Regions from separate parts of the Streptomyces sp. P13-3-3 genome, predicted to be linked through region 1. Evidence: riboswitches for the same ligand, from Rfam matches in the RefSeq annotation. Region 1 holds a riboswitch; each other region holds the start of a gene.
The links. Region 1 has a riboswitch for cyclic di-AMP ahead of ACQZOG_RS03355 (transglycosylase family protein). Riboswitches for the same ligand answer to the same signal wherever they lie in the genome.

Region 1 (4,209 bases):
CCGGAGCGGTTCGACGACCCGGACACCCTGGACCTGGGCCGCCGCGACAACCAGCACCTGGGGTACGGGCACGGCATCCACTACTGCCTGGGCGCCCCGCTCGCGCGCCTGGAGGGACAGACCGCGCTCGCGACGCTTCTGACGCGCCTTCCGGACCTCCGGCTCGCCGCCGATCCGGCCGAACTGCGCTGGCGCGGCGGCCTCATCATGCGGGGACTCCGTACACTTCCGGTGGAATTCTCCCGTCCGTGTTCAGGACAGACCTGACCTTCCTGCCCGTGCCCGGGGGCCGGTGTGCGGAAACCTGAGGCATGCTCAACTCTGTGATCTTCATGTGATCTGCACGGCATGAACTTGTGACAAGTGATCGACTGCCTATACGTTCACCCATCAAGTACGGCGCGCCGCACGGTTTTGCTCGCCCGTACCGGTCCTTGTTGCCGAGTGAAAGGCTTCCGCATGCTCTCCGGGAACGGCCGACACCGTCGCCCCCGCCAGGCTCCGGCTCTGCTCGTCGCCGCCGGGGTGACCGGATCCGCGATCGCGATCCCGCTCCTCGGGGCGGGCGCCGCCAGCGCGGCGGACGGTGAGACCTGGGACCGGGTCGCGGAGTGCGAGAGCGGCGGCTCCTGGAGCCAGAACACCGGCAACGGCTACTACGGCGGCCTGCAGTTGACCCAGGACGACTGGGAGAACTACGGCGGTCTGGAGTTCGCGCCGAGCGCCGACGCGGCCAGCCGCAACCAGCAGATCACCGTGGCCGAGAGAATCCTCGCCGACCAGGGCGTCGGCAAGTGGCGCGCCTGCGGCCTGCTCACGGGCCTGAACCAGGACACCGGGTCCCCGGACGTCGACCCGGGCGTGCCGTCCGGCGCGGAGCAGGACGACACCCGGACCGGCGGGACGAGCACCCCGTCCGGTTCGCCGGAATCCGGTGATTCGTCCGCTTCTCCCTCTCCGTCGGCCACGTCGGGTTCACCCGATGCGTCCGGCGAGGCGAAGAGCGACGCGGACGCGAGTGCGTCCCCGTCCGCCTCCACCACCCGCGAAAGCGACGAGTCGGACAAGTCGGGCCGGAGTACCGGCTCTTCGGCCGCCACCGAGTCGGAGGACGGCGGTTCGGGCCGCCATCGCGGCCCCAGTGCGCAGGAGGACGTGACCGCCGACGCCGGGACCCCGTCGTCCGGCCGGCACGCCTCGCCCTCCACGGACACGCCCGCGGGGATCGCCGACGACCGCTACACGGTCCAGGACGGCGACAGCCTGGCCTCCATCGCCGACTCCCTTGCCCTGACCGGCGGATGGACGGCGCTCTACGTCGAGAACCAGCAGGTCATCGGCGACGACCCGAACCTCATCCTGCCCGGCCAGCGGCTCCTGGTGGACAGCGAAACCGCCGAATAGCGGTCGGAAACGGGCGGCCGAAGGCACCTGCGGGCGGCGGCAGTTGACGAAGCGATAAGGGTTGAATGTCCATAATAAGGACTGTGAGAGATAGGTCTCAGAGGCCCTGATCATCTTTGATATTCCACCGATCGCGTGCTTACGGTCGTGACCGCTCGCCATCGCGGGCCCCGGCTGCCGCCACGCCGAATCCTGCCAGTGGCAGCACGGGAACAGTCGTCGCGTCATGCGCCGTAGGCAGGAGCGGGGGACCCAGGTAAGTGCCGCGACCGGACGGTTGACGTCCGGTACGGCTCGGGGTGAAGCCGCGTCCCGGGAGGGACGTGGCCGGGCAACTCAACCGGCCCGAACCCGACAGCTCACCTCGTAGGCGTCGGTGAGGGGATCCATCCATGCTGTTTTCCGGCAAGGGCAAGCACCGTCGTCCGTCCAAGGCCACTCGCGCCATCGCCATCGCCGGTGTCACCGGCGCCGCCGTCGCCGGCCCGCTGATGGCGTCCGGCACCGCCTCCGCGGCCACCGCGTCCGAGTGGGACGCCGTCGCCCAGTGCGAGTCCGGCGGCAACTGGTCCATCAACACCGGCAACGGCTACTACGGCGGCCTGCAGTTCTCCGCCTCCACCTGGGCCGGCTACGGCGGCACCCAGTACGCGGCCACCGCCGACCAGGCCACCAAGGCCCAGCAGATCGAGATCGCCGAGAAGGTCCTCGCGGGCCAGGGCAAGGGCGCCTGGCCGGTCTGCGGCACGGGCCTGTCCAACGCCTCCTACGACGGCGGCTCCGCCGAGGGCTCCTCCCAGGAGTCCGGCTCCACCGAGTCGCGTGAGAGCGGGCAGAAGGCCTCCCGTTCCGCCGAGCGTCCGGCCGCCCCGGCCGCGCCGAAGGCGGAGAAGAAGGCCGAGAAGAAGACCGTCACCACCCCGACCGGCAAGAAGGTCGAGAAGGGCGACGGCGAGTACAAGGTCGTCAAGGGCGACACCCTCAGCTCGATCGCCGAGGAGCACGACGTCAAGGGCGGCTGGGCGAAGCTGTTCGACCTGAACGACGACATCGTCGACGACGCCGACCTCATCTACCCGGGCCAGCAGCTGCACCTGAAGTAAGGGCAGACCGCCAGGTCCCTCCCGTCCCCACGGGCTCCGCCCCGGTGCGTTTCTTCCCCCGTACGCACCGGGGCGGGGTCATGTCCGGACGCATTCCGGTCACGGTTTGCCGAACCTGCTTTGTTCCGTTGAGAAACAAAGTACGCTCGGTTCCGTCCATGAGGCGGGCGGCGAGATGGCCGATCGCCCGGAGCCGGTTAGGCTCGGACCCGCAGGGCCCCCGCGGCCCCGCTCACCCGCGTCACATCCCAAGAAGGAGATGCTCGTGCCGTCCATCGACGTCGTCGTAGCCCGGGAAATCCTGGACTCCCGAGGCAACCCCACGGTCGAGGTCGAGGTCGGCCTCGACGACGGCAGCACGGGTCGTGCCGCCGTCCCGTCCGGCGCCTCCACCGGCGCCTTCGAGGCCGTCGAACTTCGTGACGGCGACGCCGGCCGTTACCTGGGCAAGGGCGTCGAGAAGGCCGTGCTGGCCGTCATCGAGCAGATCGGCCCGGAGCTCGTCGGCTACGACGCCACCGAGCAGCGCCTGATCGACCAGGCGATGTTCGACCTGGACGCCACCGACAACAAGGGCTCGCTCGGCGCCAACGCCATCCTCGGCGTCTCGCTCGCCGTCGCGCACGCCGCCTCCGAGGCCAGCGACCTGCCGCTGTTCCGCTACCTGGGCGGCCCGAACGCGCACCTGCTGCCGGTGCCGATGATGAACATCCTGAACGGCGGCTCGCACGCCGACTCCAACGTGGACATCCAGGAGTTCATGATCGCCCCGATCGGCGCGGAGTCCTTCTCCGAGGCGCTGCGCTGGGGCGCCGAGGTCTACCACACCCTCAAGAAGGTGCTGAAGGGCAAGGGCCTGGCCACCGGCCTCGGCGACGAGGGCGGCTTCGCCCCCAACCTCGGCTCCAACCGCGAGGCCCTCGACCTCATCCTCGAGGCGATCAAGGAAGCCGGTTACACCCCCGGCGAGCAGATCGCCCTGGCCCTCGACGTGGCCGCCTCCGAGTTCTACAAGGACGGCGTCTACACCTTCGAGGGCAAGGAGCGCACGGCCGCCGAGATGACCGAGTACTACGCGGAGCTCGTCGACGCGTACCCGCTCGTGTCCATCGAGGACCCGCTGTTCGAGGACGACTGGGACGGCTGGAAGACCATCACCGACAAGCTCGGCGACAAGGTCCAGCTCGTCGGCGACGACCTGTTCGTCACCAACCCCGAGCGCCTGGCCCGCGGCATCGAGGAGGGCGCCGCCAACGCCCTGCTGGTGAAGGTCAACCAGATCGGCTCGCTCACCGAGACCCTGGACGCCGTCGAGCTGGCCCAGCGCAACGGCTTCAAGTGCATGATGTCCCACCGCTCCGGCGAGACCGAGGACGTCACCATCGCCGACCTGGCCGTCGCCACCAACTGCGGCCAGATCAAGACCGGCGCCCCGGCCCGCTCCGAGCGCGTCGCCAAGTACAACCAGCTGCTGCGCATCGAGGAGATCCTCGACGACGCCGCGGTGTACGCCGGCCGCAGCGCGTTCCCCCGCTTCAAGGGCTGACCTCACTCCCGCAGGAAGCGTCGTACGTACGTCCCCGTACCCGGTCCCGTACCGTGTGCGGGGACGTACGCGTGCAGGGGACGAACGAGAGGCGGGAACATGGCGGTGAAGGACCGGGACCGTTTCTCCACCGCGACCAGGATCCGGCTGATCGGT
Region 2 (4,209 bases), 4.3 Mb from region 1:
GGATGCCGCGCTCGCGGGCGACGGCGGCGATGTGCTCCAGGAGGGCGGAGGCGACGCCGCGGCCCTGGTGGGCGTCCTGCACCAGGAAGGCGACCTCGGCCTCGTCGGCCTCCGCGCCGGTGGCGGGCCGTCCGCCGGCTCCGATGCGGTCGTAGCGCACGGTGCCGATGAAGTCGTCGCCGACGGTCGCCGCGAGCCCGACCCGGTCGACGAAGTCGTGGTGGGTGAAGCGGTGCACGTCCTTGGCGGACAGCCGTGGGTAGGGCGCGAAGAAGCGGTAGTACTTCGACTCGTCGGACACCTGCTCGTAGAAGCTGACCAGGCGCTCCGCGTCGTCGGCGGTGATGGGGCGGATGCGCGCGGTGCCGCCGTCGCGCAGCACCACGTCGGCCTCCCAGTGGGCGGGGTACTCGTGGCGGTCCGACGAGGTCTGCATGGGCCCCAGAGTACGGCTCGCGTCCGGCGGCGGCGCGAGGCAGTCTGTGGTGGACGACCGCCGGGCCGAGGCCGCGGCCCGGCGGCCCGCGGGGGCGTCCCGGACGCCGCTCCGGGCACGCGCCACGATATGGAAGACTGGTCTAGACAACCCTGAACAGCGAAGGGCAGCAACACATGGCTGAGCGCCGCGTCAACGTCGGCTGGGCCGAGGGTCTCCACGCCCGCCCCGCCTCCATCTTCGTACGGGCCGCCACGGCCGCAGGCGTCCCGGTGACGATCGCCAAGGCCGGGGGCACCCCCGTCAACGCGGCCTCGATGCTGGCCGTCCTGGGCCTCGGCGCCCAGGGTGGTGAGGAGATCGTCCTCGCCTCCGACGCCGAGGGCGCGGACGCCGCCCTCGACCGTCTGGCGAAGCTGGTCTCCGAGGGCCTCGAGGAACTCCCCGAGACCGTCTGAACCGGAATTCGCACGCGACGGCCGTGCGACACGGAAAGGCCCGCCCGGTGATCCGGGCGGGCCTTTCTTTTTCCCATTTCCGGGCAGCAGAAATAGCCCCCGCCATGTGCGCCCTCTTTGTATACGGGATCCGTGTTAATGGCGGAGGCTCGGCATGTTTACGGGATGTTGCGAGTTCCTCACACGGTCCGTGCGGACGGCTCGCTCGGCGCCGGAGCCGAACCGCAGCCGGTGTCCGGAGTTCGCCTGCTCGGTGTGCAGCGCCGTGAGCGACCGCGCCCGTTCGCCGTCGCCGCGCGCCACGGCGTCCACGATCGCGCCGTGCTCCGCCCAGTACGCGACCGGGTCGGGCGGCCCGTCGACCGCGTACATCCAGGCGATCTTGTGCCTGAGCTGGGTCAGCATCGACGTCAGCGCCGGGCTGCCGGAGGCCTGGGCGAGCGTCTCGTGGAACCAGCCGCCCAGCGAGCGCAGGTCGTCGCTGCTGCCCTGACGTGCGCGTTCCTGTCCCAGCCTGACCAGGCCGCGGAGCACCTTGAGATGGGCGTCGGTGCGTCGCTGGGCCGCCCGGGAGGCGCCCAGGGGCTCCAGGAGCTGGCGCATCTCCAGCAGGTCGGCGGCCTCCTGCTCGGTGGGCTCGGCCACGCACGCGCCCGCGTGCCGACGGGTCACCACGAACCCCTCGGCCTCCAGGGTGCGCAGCGCCTCGCGGACGGGGACGCGGGAGACGCCGTAGCGGCGGGCGAGCAGTTCCTCGGTGAGCCGGCCCCCGCGCTCGTAGACACCGGCGACGATGTCGTCCCGGATCGCCGTGCACACCGAGTGCGCGGGAATACGCATGACCGACCTCCGGCTTAATCCCCGTGAAACGTCGACGATTGACGTCCGTTCGTGACTCTATTGCAATCGACGACATTTTCCGACGGCGGACCGGAATCCATACATAATTTTTGGACAGGCGGCGCCCGCGCGGAAGGGTTCGAAAACGGCGAAAGCCCCGGCTCGTGGGAGCCGGGGCCCGGAAGGCGTTAGGACGCGCCTCAGATGTTCACGCCGTGCGACCGGAGGTAGGAGACCGGGTCGAGGTCGGAGCCGTACTCGGCGGACATGCGCGCCTCGAAGTGGAGGTGGGCGCCGGTGACGTTGCCGGTGGCGCCGGACACGCCGATCTGCTGGCCGGCGGTGACCTCCTGCCCCGCCGACACGGAGACGGACGACAGGTGCGCGTACTGGGTGTACGTGCCGTCGTGCATCTTGATGACGACCTGGTTGCCGTACGCGCCGCCCCAGCCGGCCTCGACGACCGTGCCGACGCCGACGGACTGGACGGGGGTGCCGCTCGCGGCGTGGAAGTCGATCCCGGTGTGGCTGCCGGACGACCAGATGGCGCCGCCGCTCTGGTACGCGGTCGACACGTACGAGCCGGGGATCGGGGAGACGAAGGTGTTGAGGCGCTTGCGCTCCGCCTCACGCGCGGCGCGCTCCTTCTCGGCGCGGGCCTTCTCGGCCTCCTCCACCGCGCGCTCCCGGGCCGCCTCCTCGGCGGCCTTGCGCGCGGCCTCCTGGGCCGCCACGCGGGCGGCCTCGTGCTGGGCGGCGGCCTGGGCGTCGACGCGGTCGGCGACCACGTCGCCGAGGGTGACGACGGGGGTGAGGCCGGTCTGTGCCGCGGCCGGTTCGGCGGCGAGCGCGGGGGCCGCGAGGGAGCCGACGACGCCGGTGCCCGCGAGGGCCGCGACGCCCGCGGCGCGGGCGGTGCCGCGCTGGACGCGGCTGGGACGACGGTGCTTCCCGGTGGCGCGGGTGAACGCCATGTACAAGCTGGTCCTTTCCTTCCCTCTCGCCTACCGGGTTAGCTGACGGGTTCGGAGCAGGAAGGTCTCCTACGGACCCCCTCGCGACACGCGCGGGCGTCCGATTCACCCCAGGGACTTCGTGTGGGTCCCCGGCTCCCCTGGCTCGCGCCGTACGGGGACTCGGCGATGACTGTCCGGTGCCGCGGATGCGGCGCACTGCCCGACGAACAGCCCGCACGAAACTAAGCGGGACATCTCGCAATCCTCAAACGGATCCCGGGTTTTGTAGCGCATCCCACAGGGCAGACGGGCAACCTCCGCCCCAATTCGGGCATAAGGGAGCCCCGGTGACGTACCCGTCCACCGGGGCTCCCGCACGCGTGCGTCCCGTCGTCGGCCCTACTCGGCCGGGACGACGGTGACTTCGCCGATCCCCAGCGCCTCCACGGGCGCCTTGATCTGCGCGGCGTCACCGACGAGCACGGTCACCAGACGGTCCACCGGGAAGGCGTTCACGACGGCCGCCGTGGCCTCCACGGTGCCCGTCGCCGCCAACTGCCGGTACAGGTCGGCCTGGTAGTGGTCCGGCAGGTGCTGCTCGACCTGATCGGCCAGGGTGCTCGCGACGGCCGCGGCGGTCTCGTACTTGAGCGGCGCCACGCCCACCAGGTTCTGCACGGCGACGTCACGCTCGTCGTCGGTGAGGCCCTCGGCGGCCAGCGTGCGCAGCACGGTCCACAGGTCGTCCAGCGCGGGGCCGGTGTTGGGGGTGTCGACCGAGCCGCTGATGGCCAGCATCGACGCGCCGGTGCCGTCGGGGGCCGAGCGCAGCACCTGGCCGAACGCCCGTACGCCGTAGGTGTATCCCTTCTCCTCGCGCAGGACGCGGTCCAGACGGGAGGTCAGGGTGCCGCCGAGGCAGTACGTGCCGAGCACCTGCGCGGGCCACACCCGGTCATGGCGGTCCGGGCCGGTACGGCCGAGCAGCAGCTGCGTCTGCACGGCGCCGGGCCGGTCCACGATGACGACGCGGCCGGTGTCGTCCGCCACCACGGGCGGGACGGGCCGCGGCTGCGCCTGGGAGCCCGTCCAGGCGCCCAGGGTGTCGGCGAGCAGCGCGTCCAGGTCGACGCCGGTGAGGTCGCCGACCACCACGGCGGTCGCCGTGGCCGGGCGGACGTGCTTCTCGTAGAAGCCGCGCACGGCCGCGGAGTCGATGCGCTCGACGGTCTCCTCGGTGCCCTGGCGCGGACGGGACATGCGCGCGCTCGCCGGGAACAGCTCCTTGGCGAGCTCCTTCGCGGCGCGGCGGGACGGGTTCGCCAGCTCGTGCGGGATCTCGTCGAGGCGGTTGCGGACCAGCCGCTCGATCTCGCTGTCGGCGAAGGCGGGCGCGCGCAGGGCGTCGGCGACCAGTCCGAGCCCCTTGGCGAGCCGCGAGGCGGGCACCTCCAGGCTGAGGCGGACGCCGGGGTGGTCGGCGTGCGCGTCGAGGGTGGCGCCGCAGCGCTCCAGCTCA
Region 3 (4,209 bases), 3.2 Mb from region 1:
GACGCGGACGAGCGGGAGCGGGAGGACGACAGCGACGCGGCCACCCCGGACACCGGGCCGTTGGCCACGGGGCCGCTCGCCCCGGTCCGCTTCCAGTCCAGGTGCGTGGCCGGGATCTCCTCCAGGAAACGCGACGGCGGGTTGTACGACGGCTGGCCCCAGGCGCTGCGCATCACCGACCGGGTGAGGTAGAGCCGCTCGCGGGCCCGCGTGATGCCGACGTAGGCCAGGCGGCGCTCCTCCTCCAGCTCCTTGGTCTGGCCGAGGGCGCGCATGTGCGGGAAGACGCCGTCCTCCATGCCGGTGAGGAAGACGACCGGGAACTCCAGGCCCTTGGCGGTGTGCAGGGTCATCAGCGTGATGACGCCGTCGCCGTCCTCCTCGTCGGGGATCTGGTCGGAGTCGGCGACCAGCGCGACCTGCTCGAGGAAGTCGGCCAGCGTGCCCGTCTCGCCCTCGCCGCGCTCCTGCTCGAACTCCAGGGCGACGGCCGCGAGTTCCTGGAGGTTCTCGATGCGGGTCTCGTCCTGCGGGTCGGTGGAGGCCTGCAACTCGGCGAGGTAGCCGGTGCGTTCGAGGATGGCCTCCAGCACCGTCGCCGGTCCGGCGCCCGACTCGACGACCGTGCGGAGGTCCTCCATCAGCGTGTTGAACCGCTTGACGGCGTTCGCCGACCGGGCGGCCATGCCGTACGCCTCGTCGACGCGGCGCAGCGCCTGCGGGAAGCTGATCTTCTCCCGCTGGGCGAGCGCGTCGATCATGGCCTCGGCGCGGTCGCCGATGCCGCGCTTGGGGACGTTGAGGATGCGGCGCAGCGGCACCGAGTCCTCCGGGTTGGCCAGCACCCGCAGGTAGGCCAGGACGTCCCGGACCTCCTTGCGCTCGTAGAAGCGCACGCCGCCGACGACCTTGTAGGGCAGGCCGACGCGGATGAAGATCTCCTCGAAGACACGGGACTGGGCGTTGGTGCGGTAGAAGACGGCGACGTCGCCGGCCTTGGCCTCGCCCGCGTCCGTGAGGCGGTCTATCTCGTCGGCGACGAACTGCGCCTCGTCGTGCTCGGTGTCCGCGACGTACCCCGTGATGCGGGCGCCCTCGCCCGCGTTGGTCCACAGGTTCTTCGGGCGGCGGGACTCGTTGCGCTCGATGACGGCGTTGGCGGCGGACAGGATCGTCTGCGTGGAGCGGTAGTTCTGCTCCAGCAGGATGGTCGTCGCGTCCGGGTAGTCCTCCTCGAACTGGAGGATGTTGCGGATGGTCGCGCCGCGGAAGGCGTAGATGGACTGGTCGGCGTCGCCCACCACGCACAGCTCGGCGGGCGGCACCTCGGCCTCCGGCGGGACGTCGACGGGGTGCTCGGAGGCGCCCCCGACCAGCTCGCGCACCAGGGCGTACTGGGCGTGGTTGGTGTCCTGGTACTCGTCGACCAGGACGTGCCGGAAGCGGCGGCGGTAGTGCTCGGCGACGTCGGGGAAGGCGCGGAGCAGGTTGACCGTCGTCATGATCAGGTCGTCGAAGTCCAGCGCGTTCGCCTCGCGCAGGCGGGACTGGTAGAGCGCGTAGGCCTGGGCGAGGGTCTTCTCGAAGCCGTCGGTGGCCTGGGCGGCGAAGTCCTCCTCGTCGATCAGCTCGTTCTTCAGGTTGCTGATCTTGGTGCTGAAGGACTTCGGCGGGAAGCGCTTGGGGTCGAGGTCCAGGTCACGGCAGACCAGGGCCATCAGACGCTTGGAGTCGGCGGCGTCGTAGATCGAGAAGGACGACGTGAAGCCGAGCTTCTTGGACTCGCGGCGCAGGATGCGGACGCACGCGCTGTGGAAGGTCATCACCCACATCGCGTTCGCCCGGGGGCCGACGAGCTGCTCGACGCGCTCCTTCATCTCGCCCGCGGCCTTGTTGGTGAAGGTGATCGCGAGGATCTGGCCCGGGTGGACGCCCCGCTCGGCGAGCAGGTGGGCGATGCGGTGGGTGAGCACACGGGTCTTGCCGGACCCGGCTCCGGCGACGATGAGCAGCGGGGAGCCGGAGTGCACGACCGCGGCGCGCTGGTTGTCGTTCAGCCCCTCGAGCAGCGCGGCGGAGTCGATCACCGGGCGCGGGGCGCCGTCCCGGTAGTAGGAGTCCCGCTCCGGGGGCACGTCGAACTTCCCGCCGAACAGGTCGTCCGGCAGGGGCTCCGGGGCGTGCTCGTCCTCGGGCGGCGGCGGGGGCTCGTCCGCCGGGCCGCGCTGGGCCTGGAGGTCCGCCAGGAAGCTGTCGTCAAAGAGGCTGCTCATCGCTCTCCGAGTCTAGGGCGCTCCACCGACAACCCGGGCCCGCCCCGGAAACATCCCCCGGCCCCTCCCCGGGGCGCCGCGGCGGGCACCCTCCACGGCCAGCGCCTCACCGTGCGTGACATCCACAAGAAGGTCACGAAAATGTATCGGGCATATCACCCATCAACCTTCACAAGGGCCACACCAGTTGGCTACCGTGCCGTCCGGGCCGCTCGTCCCCTGCCGGCGAACCTCGCCGGGCCGCGCGGCCCCCGCCGAGTCCGTCACTGTCCGCCAGGGCAGCCGGAGCCGGGGACCCACCGAGACTTGGGGTGAATCGGCCCACTCTTCGGAGAGGCCGTAGGGCAACCCTTCCACCCGCCCGAACCCGACAGCTAACCCGGTAGGCGGAGCACCGGAAGGAGTCGCCTCCCTTGGCGTCGCACCGCAAGTCGCGCACCCCCGGCACGCGCGTGGCAGGCATACGCACCCCGGCCCTCGCCACGGCCGCGCTCACCTCTGTGGCCCTGCTCTCCCAGACGGCCAACGCCTCCCCCGGAGGGGACCGGCCGAGCCTGGAGGAGGTGGAGAAGAAGGTCGGCGACCTCTACCGCCAGGCCGAGTCGGCGACCGAGAAGTACAACGCGGCCAAGGAGAAGACCACCAAGCAGCGCAAGCGCGTCGACACCCTCCTCGACGACGTGGCGAAGCGCACACAGAAGCTGAACGACGCGCGCTCGGAGCTGGGCTCCTACGCCGCCGCCCAGTACCGCACCGGCGCGGGCATGCCGGACACCGCGACGTTCCTGCTCGCGGAGACCCCGCAGGACATCTTCGACCAGCGTCAGGTGCTGGACCGGATGACCGGCCGCCAGAAGGCGGCGGTGGACGACTACGTCACCCAGCAGACCGAGACGATGAAGAAGCGGCAGGAGGCCACCGAGAGCCTCCGCACGCTCACCGAGACGCAGGGCGACCTGAAGACGGCCAAGGCCACCGTCCAGAAGAAGCTCGCCGACGCGCGCGAACTGCTGTCGAAGCTGACCGCGGAGGAGAAGGCGCGGCTCGCCGCGATCGAGAAGCGCAAGCAGGAGGAGGCCGCCCGCAAGGCCGCGGAGCTGGCCCGGCAGCAGGCGGAGCAGGAGCAGGCTCGCGAGGAGGCCGCGCAGCAGGGCGGCGGCACCTCGGAGGGCTCCGGGTCCACCGGCTCGGCCGAGACCCCGCCGGCCGACTCGTCGTACGGCACCAAGGCGGAGAAGGCCCTCGCCTTCGCCCGCGCGCAGATCGGCAAGCCGTACGTCTGGGGCGCGACCGGACCCGGCTCCTACGACTGCTCGGGGCTGACCCAGGCCGCCTGGAAGGCCGCCGGCGTCTCCCTCCCGCGCACCACGTACGACCAGGTGAACGCGGGCACCACCGTCCCGGTGTCCCAGGCGCAACCCGGTGACCTGGTCTTCTTCTACGACGACGTCACCCACGTGGGCATCTACATCGGCAACGGCATGATGATCCACGCCCCGAAGCCGGGCACGTACGTCCGCGAGGAGTCGATCTACTACGACGGCGACTCCGCGATCCACAGCATCGTCCGCCCGGCCTGACGGGCCTCTCGACGCGCGGAAACGAAACCGCCGACCGGGCCGGTGACGGCTCGGTCGGCGGTTTCCGTGTCCACGGCGGCGCCCGGTGTTCCGGGACGAGGGGCTCAGGTCCAGAGGACCGCGATGAAGATGTTGGCCACGGTCAGCAGGCCGACCAGGCCGAAGACGCCCTTGTCCACCTTCTCCTCGTCCCGCTTCACGTAGACCAGGCCGAGGATCACGATCAGCAGCGCCAGCTTCACGCCGATCTTGACGTGGTCGACGGAGTAATCCTGGGCCTCGTTGAGACCCACGAGGGCGACGCCGGTGACCAGCATCGTCAGCGCGCCGTGCAGCATCGCGGGGACGAAGCGGGC
Region 4 (4,209 bases), 3.0 Mb from region 1:
TCGCGGCCGCCACGCCCATCACGGTGACGGGGACCACGTACCGCGCGGCCTTGCGGCGCCCGGCGCGCGGCTCCTCCTCCCCCGCGGTCGTCGTGTCGTCGGATTCGTACGGTGCCATGTGTGCCCTCCGTCGTCGCGGCGGCTTCCGTCCCGTGTCCTCGCACCAGTTCGGCCCGAGCCGCCATTCTCACCCGAACCGGTGAGAAGTGGTGTTCTCCGTCGTGGTCCATCTGACCAAATCGGGGGGACGGAAGCGTCAGACCGCGGGCTCAACTCCGCGTACTGCTGCGGTATGACACGGGACGAGGGCGCCTGCCCCGCCCCGTAGGGGTCACCCGGGGACCGGAGGCGTACGGGGGACGGCGGGGGCGGGTCAGCCGGCCCGGTGCACCACGGCGTCGCACAGCTCGACGAGCGCCGACTTGGCGGGCCCTTCGGGCAGCGGCGCGAGGGCGGCGCGCGCCTCCTCGGCGTAGCGCACGGTGTCCCGGCGGGCCTGGCCGAGCGCGGGGTGGGCGCGCAGCAGGCGCAGCGCCTCGGCGTGCCGGGCGTCGTCGGTGAGGTCGGAGTCGAGCAGCTCGCACAGGGCGAGGTCCTCGGCGAGCCCGAGCCGGGCCGCACGCTCGCGCAGGCGCAGCACGGGGAGGGTGGCGATGCCCTCGCGCAGGTCGGTGCCGGGGGTCTTGCCGGACTCGTGGGAGTCGGAGGCGACGTCGAGGACGTCGTCGGCGAGCTGGAAGGCGACACCGAGGCGCTCGCCGTACTGGGTGAGGACGTCGACGACGGTCTCGTCGGCGCCGGACATCATCGCGCCGAACCGGCAGGAGACGGCGACGAGGGAGCCGGTCTTGCCGCCGAGCACGTCCAGGTAGTGGTCGACCGGGTCGCGGCCGTCCTGCGGGCCCGCGGTCTCCAGGATCTGGCCGGTGACCAGCCGCTCGAACGCCTCGGCCTGCACCCGCACGGCCTCCGGGCCGAGGTCGGCCAGGATGTGGGAGGCGCGGGCGAAGAGGAAGTCGCCGGTGAGCACGGCGACCGAGTTGCCCCAGCGGGCGTTCGCGCTCGCGACCCCGCGCCGCACCTCGGCCTCGTCCATCACGTCGTCGTGGTACAGCGTGGCCAGGTGGGTGAGCTCCACCACGACGGCCGACGGCACGATGCCGGGCGCGTAGGGGTCGCCGAACCGGGCGGCGAGCATGACGAGCAGCGGACGGAACCGCTTGCCGCCGGCCCGCACCAGGTGCTGGGCGGCCTCCGTGATGAACGGCACCTCGCTCTTGGTGGCTTCGAGCAGCCCTTCCTCGACAGCCGTCAATCCGGCCTGGACATCGGCTTCCAGAGCCTGGTCCCGCACGCTCAGCCCGAACGGCCCGACGACGGTCACGAGGGGTCTCCTGTCTGCTGGTGTCTGCTGGCGGTTACACGGTTTGTCGATAGGTCGCTGCCACCACTCGAGTCAGCGTATCCGGTCAGGTTTCGATCACCGCCAGGGCCCGGGGTCACAAGCAGGGCGATACGGGATCAGAAGCGGAGTGTTTTTGATCGGCTGATAACAACGGACATACCTCGGCTTCCCGGACACAGTGACCCGCGCACCATCCTGCACCACCCCTGAGTCCGATTTGCCGTCATTGGTGGGCTAATTCCCCTTGGCCACAAATGCGCTCACGGTCACCGTCCCGTGAGGTGAGTCACGCGCCGGACGGCCTCCGGGACACCCTCGCACACGTCCGTCATCCCGCTCCACACAACGGAGTTGACGCTTGGCGATCGCAAAGGATCAAGCACGCAAAACCACCCATTCCAAGATCAAACGGGGTGTGGCGTGATCGTCGCACTTGTTCCCGACATGTGCTCTCGCATACGTTCCGGGCCTGCCGGGTGGACGCCGAGTCCTGCCGCCACCCGCATCACACCCGACGACCAACTCACGCACGGCAGGAGCGGGGGACCCAGGTAAGTCGCCGTACCGGACACGCGCCGGGACGGCTCGGGGTGAAGCCATGCCCGCAGGGGCACGGCCGGGCACTCTCCCGCCCGAACCCGACAGCTCACCTCGCAGGCGTAGGAGAGGAACCCAGACATGCCCGTCATCGCTTCGTCGCGCCGCCGCCTCGTCCGCTCCCTCGCCGTCGCCGGCACCGGCGTCGCCGTGGTCGCGCTGCCGCTGTTCGGCGCCACCAGCGCCTCCGCGGCCCCCTCGGCCCAGGCCACGGCCGCCGCCTCCACGACCGCGTACCCGGACAACCTCGACGGCTGGATCCGCGAGGCGATGGACGTCATGGCGCAGAACGGCATCCCCGGCTCCTACGACTCCATCCACCGCAACATCATGCGGGAGTCGTCCGGCAACCCGGCCGCCATCAACCTGTGGGACTCCAACGCCGTGAAGGGCACCCCGTCGAAGGGCCTGCTCCAGGTCATCGACCCGACCTTCCAGGCGTACCACGTGCCCGGCACCGCCTTCGACCCGTTCGACCCGGTCGCCAACATCGCCGCGGCCTGCAACTACGCCGCCGACCGCTACGGCTCGATCGACAACGTCTTCGGCGCGTACTGAGCCGACCTCTGACGGCCGAGAGCGGCCGTCTGCCCGAACAGTCGCTCGAGGACGACGGCCACGCCGTCGTCCTCGTTCGACAGGGTGACCTCGTCGGCCACCGCCTTCAGCTCGGGGTGCGCGTTGGCCATGGCGACGCCGTGGCCCGCCCACCGGAACATGGGGACGTCGTTCGGCATGTCCCCGAAGGCGACCGTGTCCTCGGGGCGCAGCCCCAGGTGCTCGGCGGCCAGCGCGAGACCGGTCGCCTTGGTGACCCCGCACGGCTGGAGCTCCACCGTGCCCGGCCCCGACATGGTGACCGTGGCCAGCGAGCCGACCACCGACCGGGCCGCCGCCGCCAGCGCGTCGTCCGACAGCTCCGGGTGGCGCAGCAGCACCTTGCTGATCGGCCGCTCCCACAGGTCGTCCCGCCGCTCCACCCGCACCGACGGCAGCTTCGGGTGCGGCATCCGGTAGCCCGGCTCGATCAGCGTCAGCCCGTCGACCCCGTCCTGGTCGACCGCGGCGTACACCTCCCCCACCTCGGCCTCGATCTTGCCGAGCGCGGTCTCCGCCAGCTCCCGGTCCAGCCGGACCGACCACAGCATCCGCCGCGCGGCGGCGTCGTAGACCTGCGCGCCCTGTCCGCACACCGCGAGCCCCGTGCAGCCGAGGTCGTCGAGCAGCGACCGCACTCTGGGGGCCGGCCGGCCGGTCACCACGAGGTGCCGGACACCGGCCCGCTCCGCCCGGGCGAGGGCGGCGAGGGAGCGGTCGGAGAGGGTGTCGTCACCGCGCAGCAGCGTCCCGTCCAGGTCGGTGGCGATGAGAGAACAATCGGTGGGTGCGGCCATGATCAGAGAATACGGACAAGAGGACCGTCCGATTCACCGCGCCCGTATGCCCGCGCATTGGGTGCGTTTTGCCTTCTTGTGCCGCCGATACGCGACCGGTTGAGACCTGTTTTCCCTTTTGACCGGAACACGGTGCGCTCCACGGGCCCCCGGCTCCGGGAGTCGTCCCTGATAACAGGGGCCCATCGGGACGCGACCCCGTAACGTGTGGCACGGCCACGGACACGTGGCCCACCCGCGCACACGAAAGCGAGGCAGCACCCGATGCCCCCCTTCGATGTCCCCGAGGGCGACCCCTTCGGCCCGCACAACCTGCCGTACGGCGTCTTCTCGCTCCCCGGCTCGGCGGAGCGCACCGTGGGCGTCCGGCTGGGCGACCACGTCCTCGACGCCGGCGCGGCGGCGCACGCCCTGGGCTCCCCCTACGCCTCCCTGCTCGCCCGCCCCACCCTCAACCCGCTGCTGGCGGCGGGCCGCACGGCCTGGTCGGACGTGCGCCGCGCGCTCACCGCGTGGGTGACGGTCCCGGCGCACCGGGAGACCGTCGAGCCGTTCCTCCACCCGCTGTCCGAGGTGACCCTCCATCTGCCGTTCGAGGTCGCGGACTACGTCGACTTCTACGCCTCGGAGAACCACGCGCGGAACGTCGGGCAGATCTTCCGCCCCGACGCCGAGGACTCCCTCACCCCCAACTGGAAGCACCTGCCGATCGGTTACCACGGCCGCTCCGGCACCGTCGTGGTGTCCGGCACCGACGTCGTGCGCCCCTCCGGACAGCGCAAGGCGCCCGCCGACCCCGCCCCGGTCTTCGGC

Region 2: it holds a riboswitch for cyclic di-AMP, as region 1 does, so the genes downstream of both, ACQZOG_RS22785 (M23 family metallopeptidase) here and ACQZOG_RS03355 (transglycosylase family protein) in region 1, are expected to answer to the same signal.
Region 3: it holds a riboswitch for cyclic di-AMP, as region 1 does, so the genes downstream of both, ACQZOG_RS18180 (NlpC/P60 family protein) here and ACQZOG_RS03355 (transglycosylase family protein) in region 1, are expected to answer to the same signal.
Region 4: it holds a riboswitch for cyclic di-AMP, as region 1 does, so the genes downstream of both, ACQZOG_RS17210 (transglycosylase SLT domain-containing protein) here and ACQZOG_RS03355 (transglycosylase family protein) in region 1, are expected to answer to the same signal.

Annotation. Positions count from the first base shown of each region.
Region 1 covers NZ_CP192228.1:706,545-710,753, forward strand. The annotation lists gene ACQZOG_RS03345 (cytochrome P450 family protein) at 1-267, shown strand, start outside; gene ACQZOG_RS03350 (transglycosylase family protein) at 460-1,404, shown strand; cyclic di-AMP (ydaO/yuaA leader) riboswitch at 1,624-1,792, shown strand; gene ACQZOG_RS03355 (transglycosylase family protein) at 1,797-2,507, shown strand; gene eno (phosphopyruvate hydratase) at 2,773-4,053, shown strand; gene ACQZOG_RS03365 (FtsB family cell division protein) at 4,153-4,209, shown strand, end outside.
Region 2 covers NZ_CP192228.1:4,990,126-4,994,334, reverse strand. The annotation lists gene ACQZOG_RS22800 (GNAT family N-acetyltransferase) at 1-436, opposite strand, end outside; gene ACQZOG_RS22795 (HPr family phosphocarrier protein) at 613-894, shown strand; gene ACQZOG_RS22790 (GntR family transcriptional regulator) at 1,030-1,734, opposite strand; gene ACQZOG_RS22785 (M23 family metallopeptidase) at 1,935-2,708, opposite strand; cyclic di-AMP (ydaO/yuaA leader) riboswitch at 2,721-2,886, opposite strand; gene ACQZOG_RS22780 (M16 family metallopeptidase) at 3,090-4,209, opposite strand, start outside.
Region 3 covers NZ_CP192228.1:3,949,564-3,953,772, reverse strand. The annotation lists gene pcrA (DNA helicase PcrA) at 1-2,273, opposite strand, end outside; cyclic di-AMP (ydaO/yuaA leader) riboswitch at 2,526-2,662, shown strand; gene ACQZOG_RS18180 (NlpC/P60 family protein) at 2,687-3,853, shown strand; gene ACQZOG_RS18175 (hypothetical protein) at 3,958-4,209, opposite strand, start outside.
Region 4 covers NZ_CP192228.1:3,751,524-3,755,732, reverse strand. The annotation lists gene ACQZOG_RS17220 (LolA family protein) at 1-118, opposite strand, end outside; gene ACQZOG_RS17215 (polyprenyl synthetase family protein) at 374-1,384, opposite strand; cyclic di-AMP (ydaO/yuaA leader) riboswitch at 1,953-2,080, shown strand; gene ACQZOG_RS17210 (transglycosylase SLT domain-containing protein) at 2,084-2,560, shown strand; gene ACQZOG_RS17205 (HAD family hydrolase) at 2,524-3,396, opposite strand; gene fahA (fumarylacetoacetase) at 3,661-4,209, shown strand, end outside.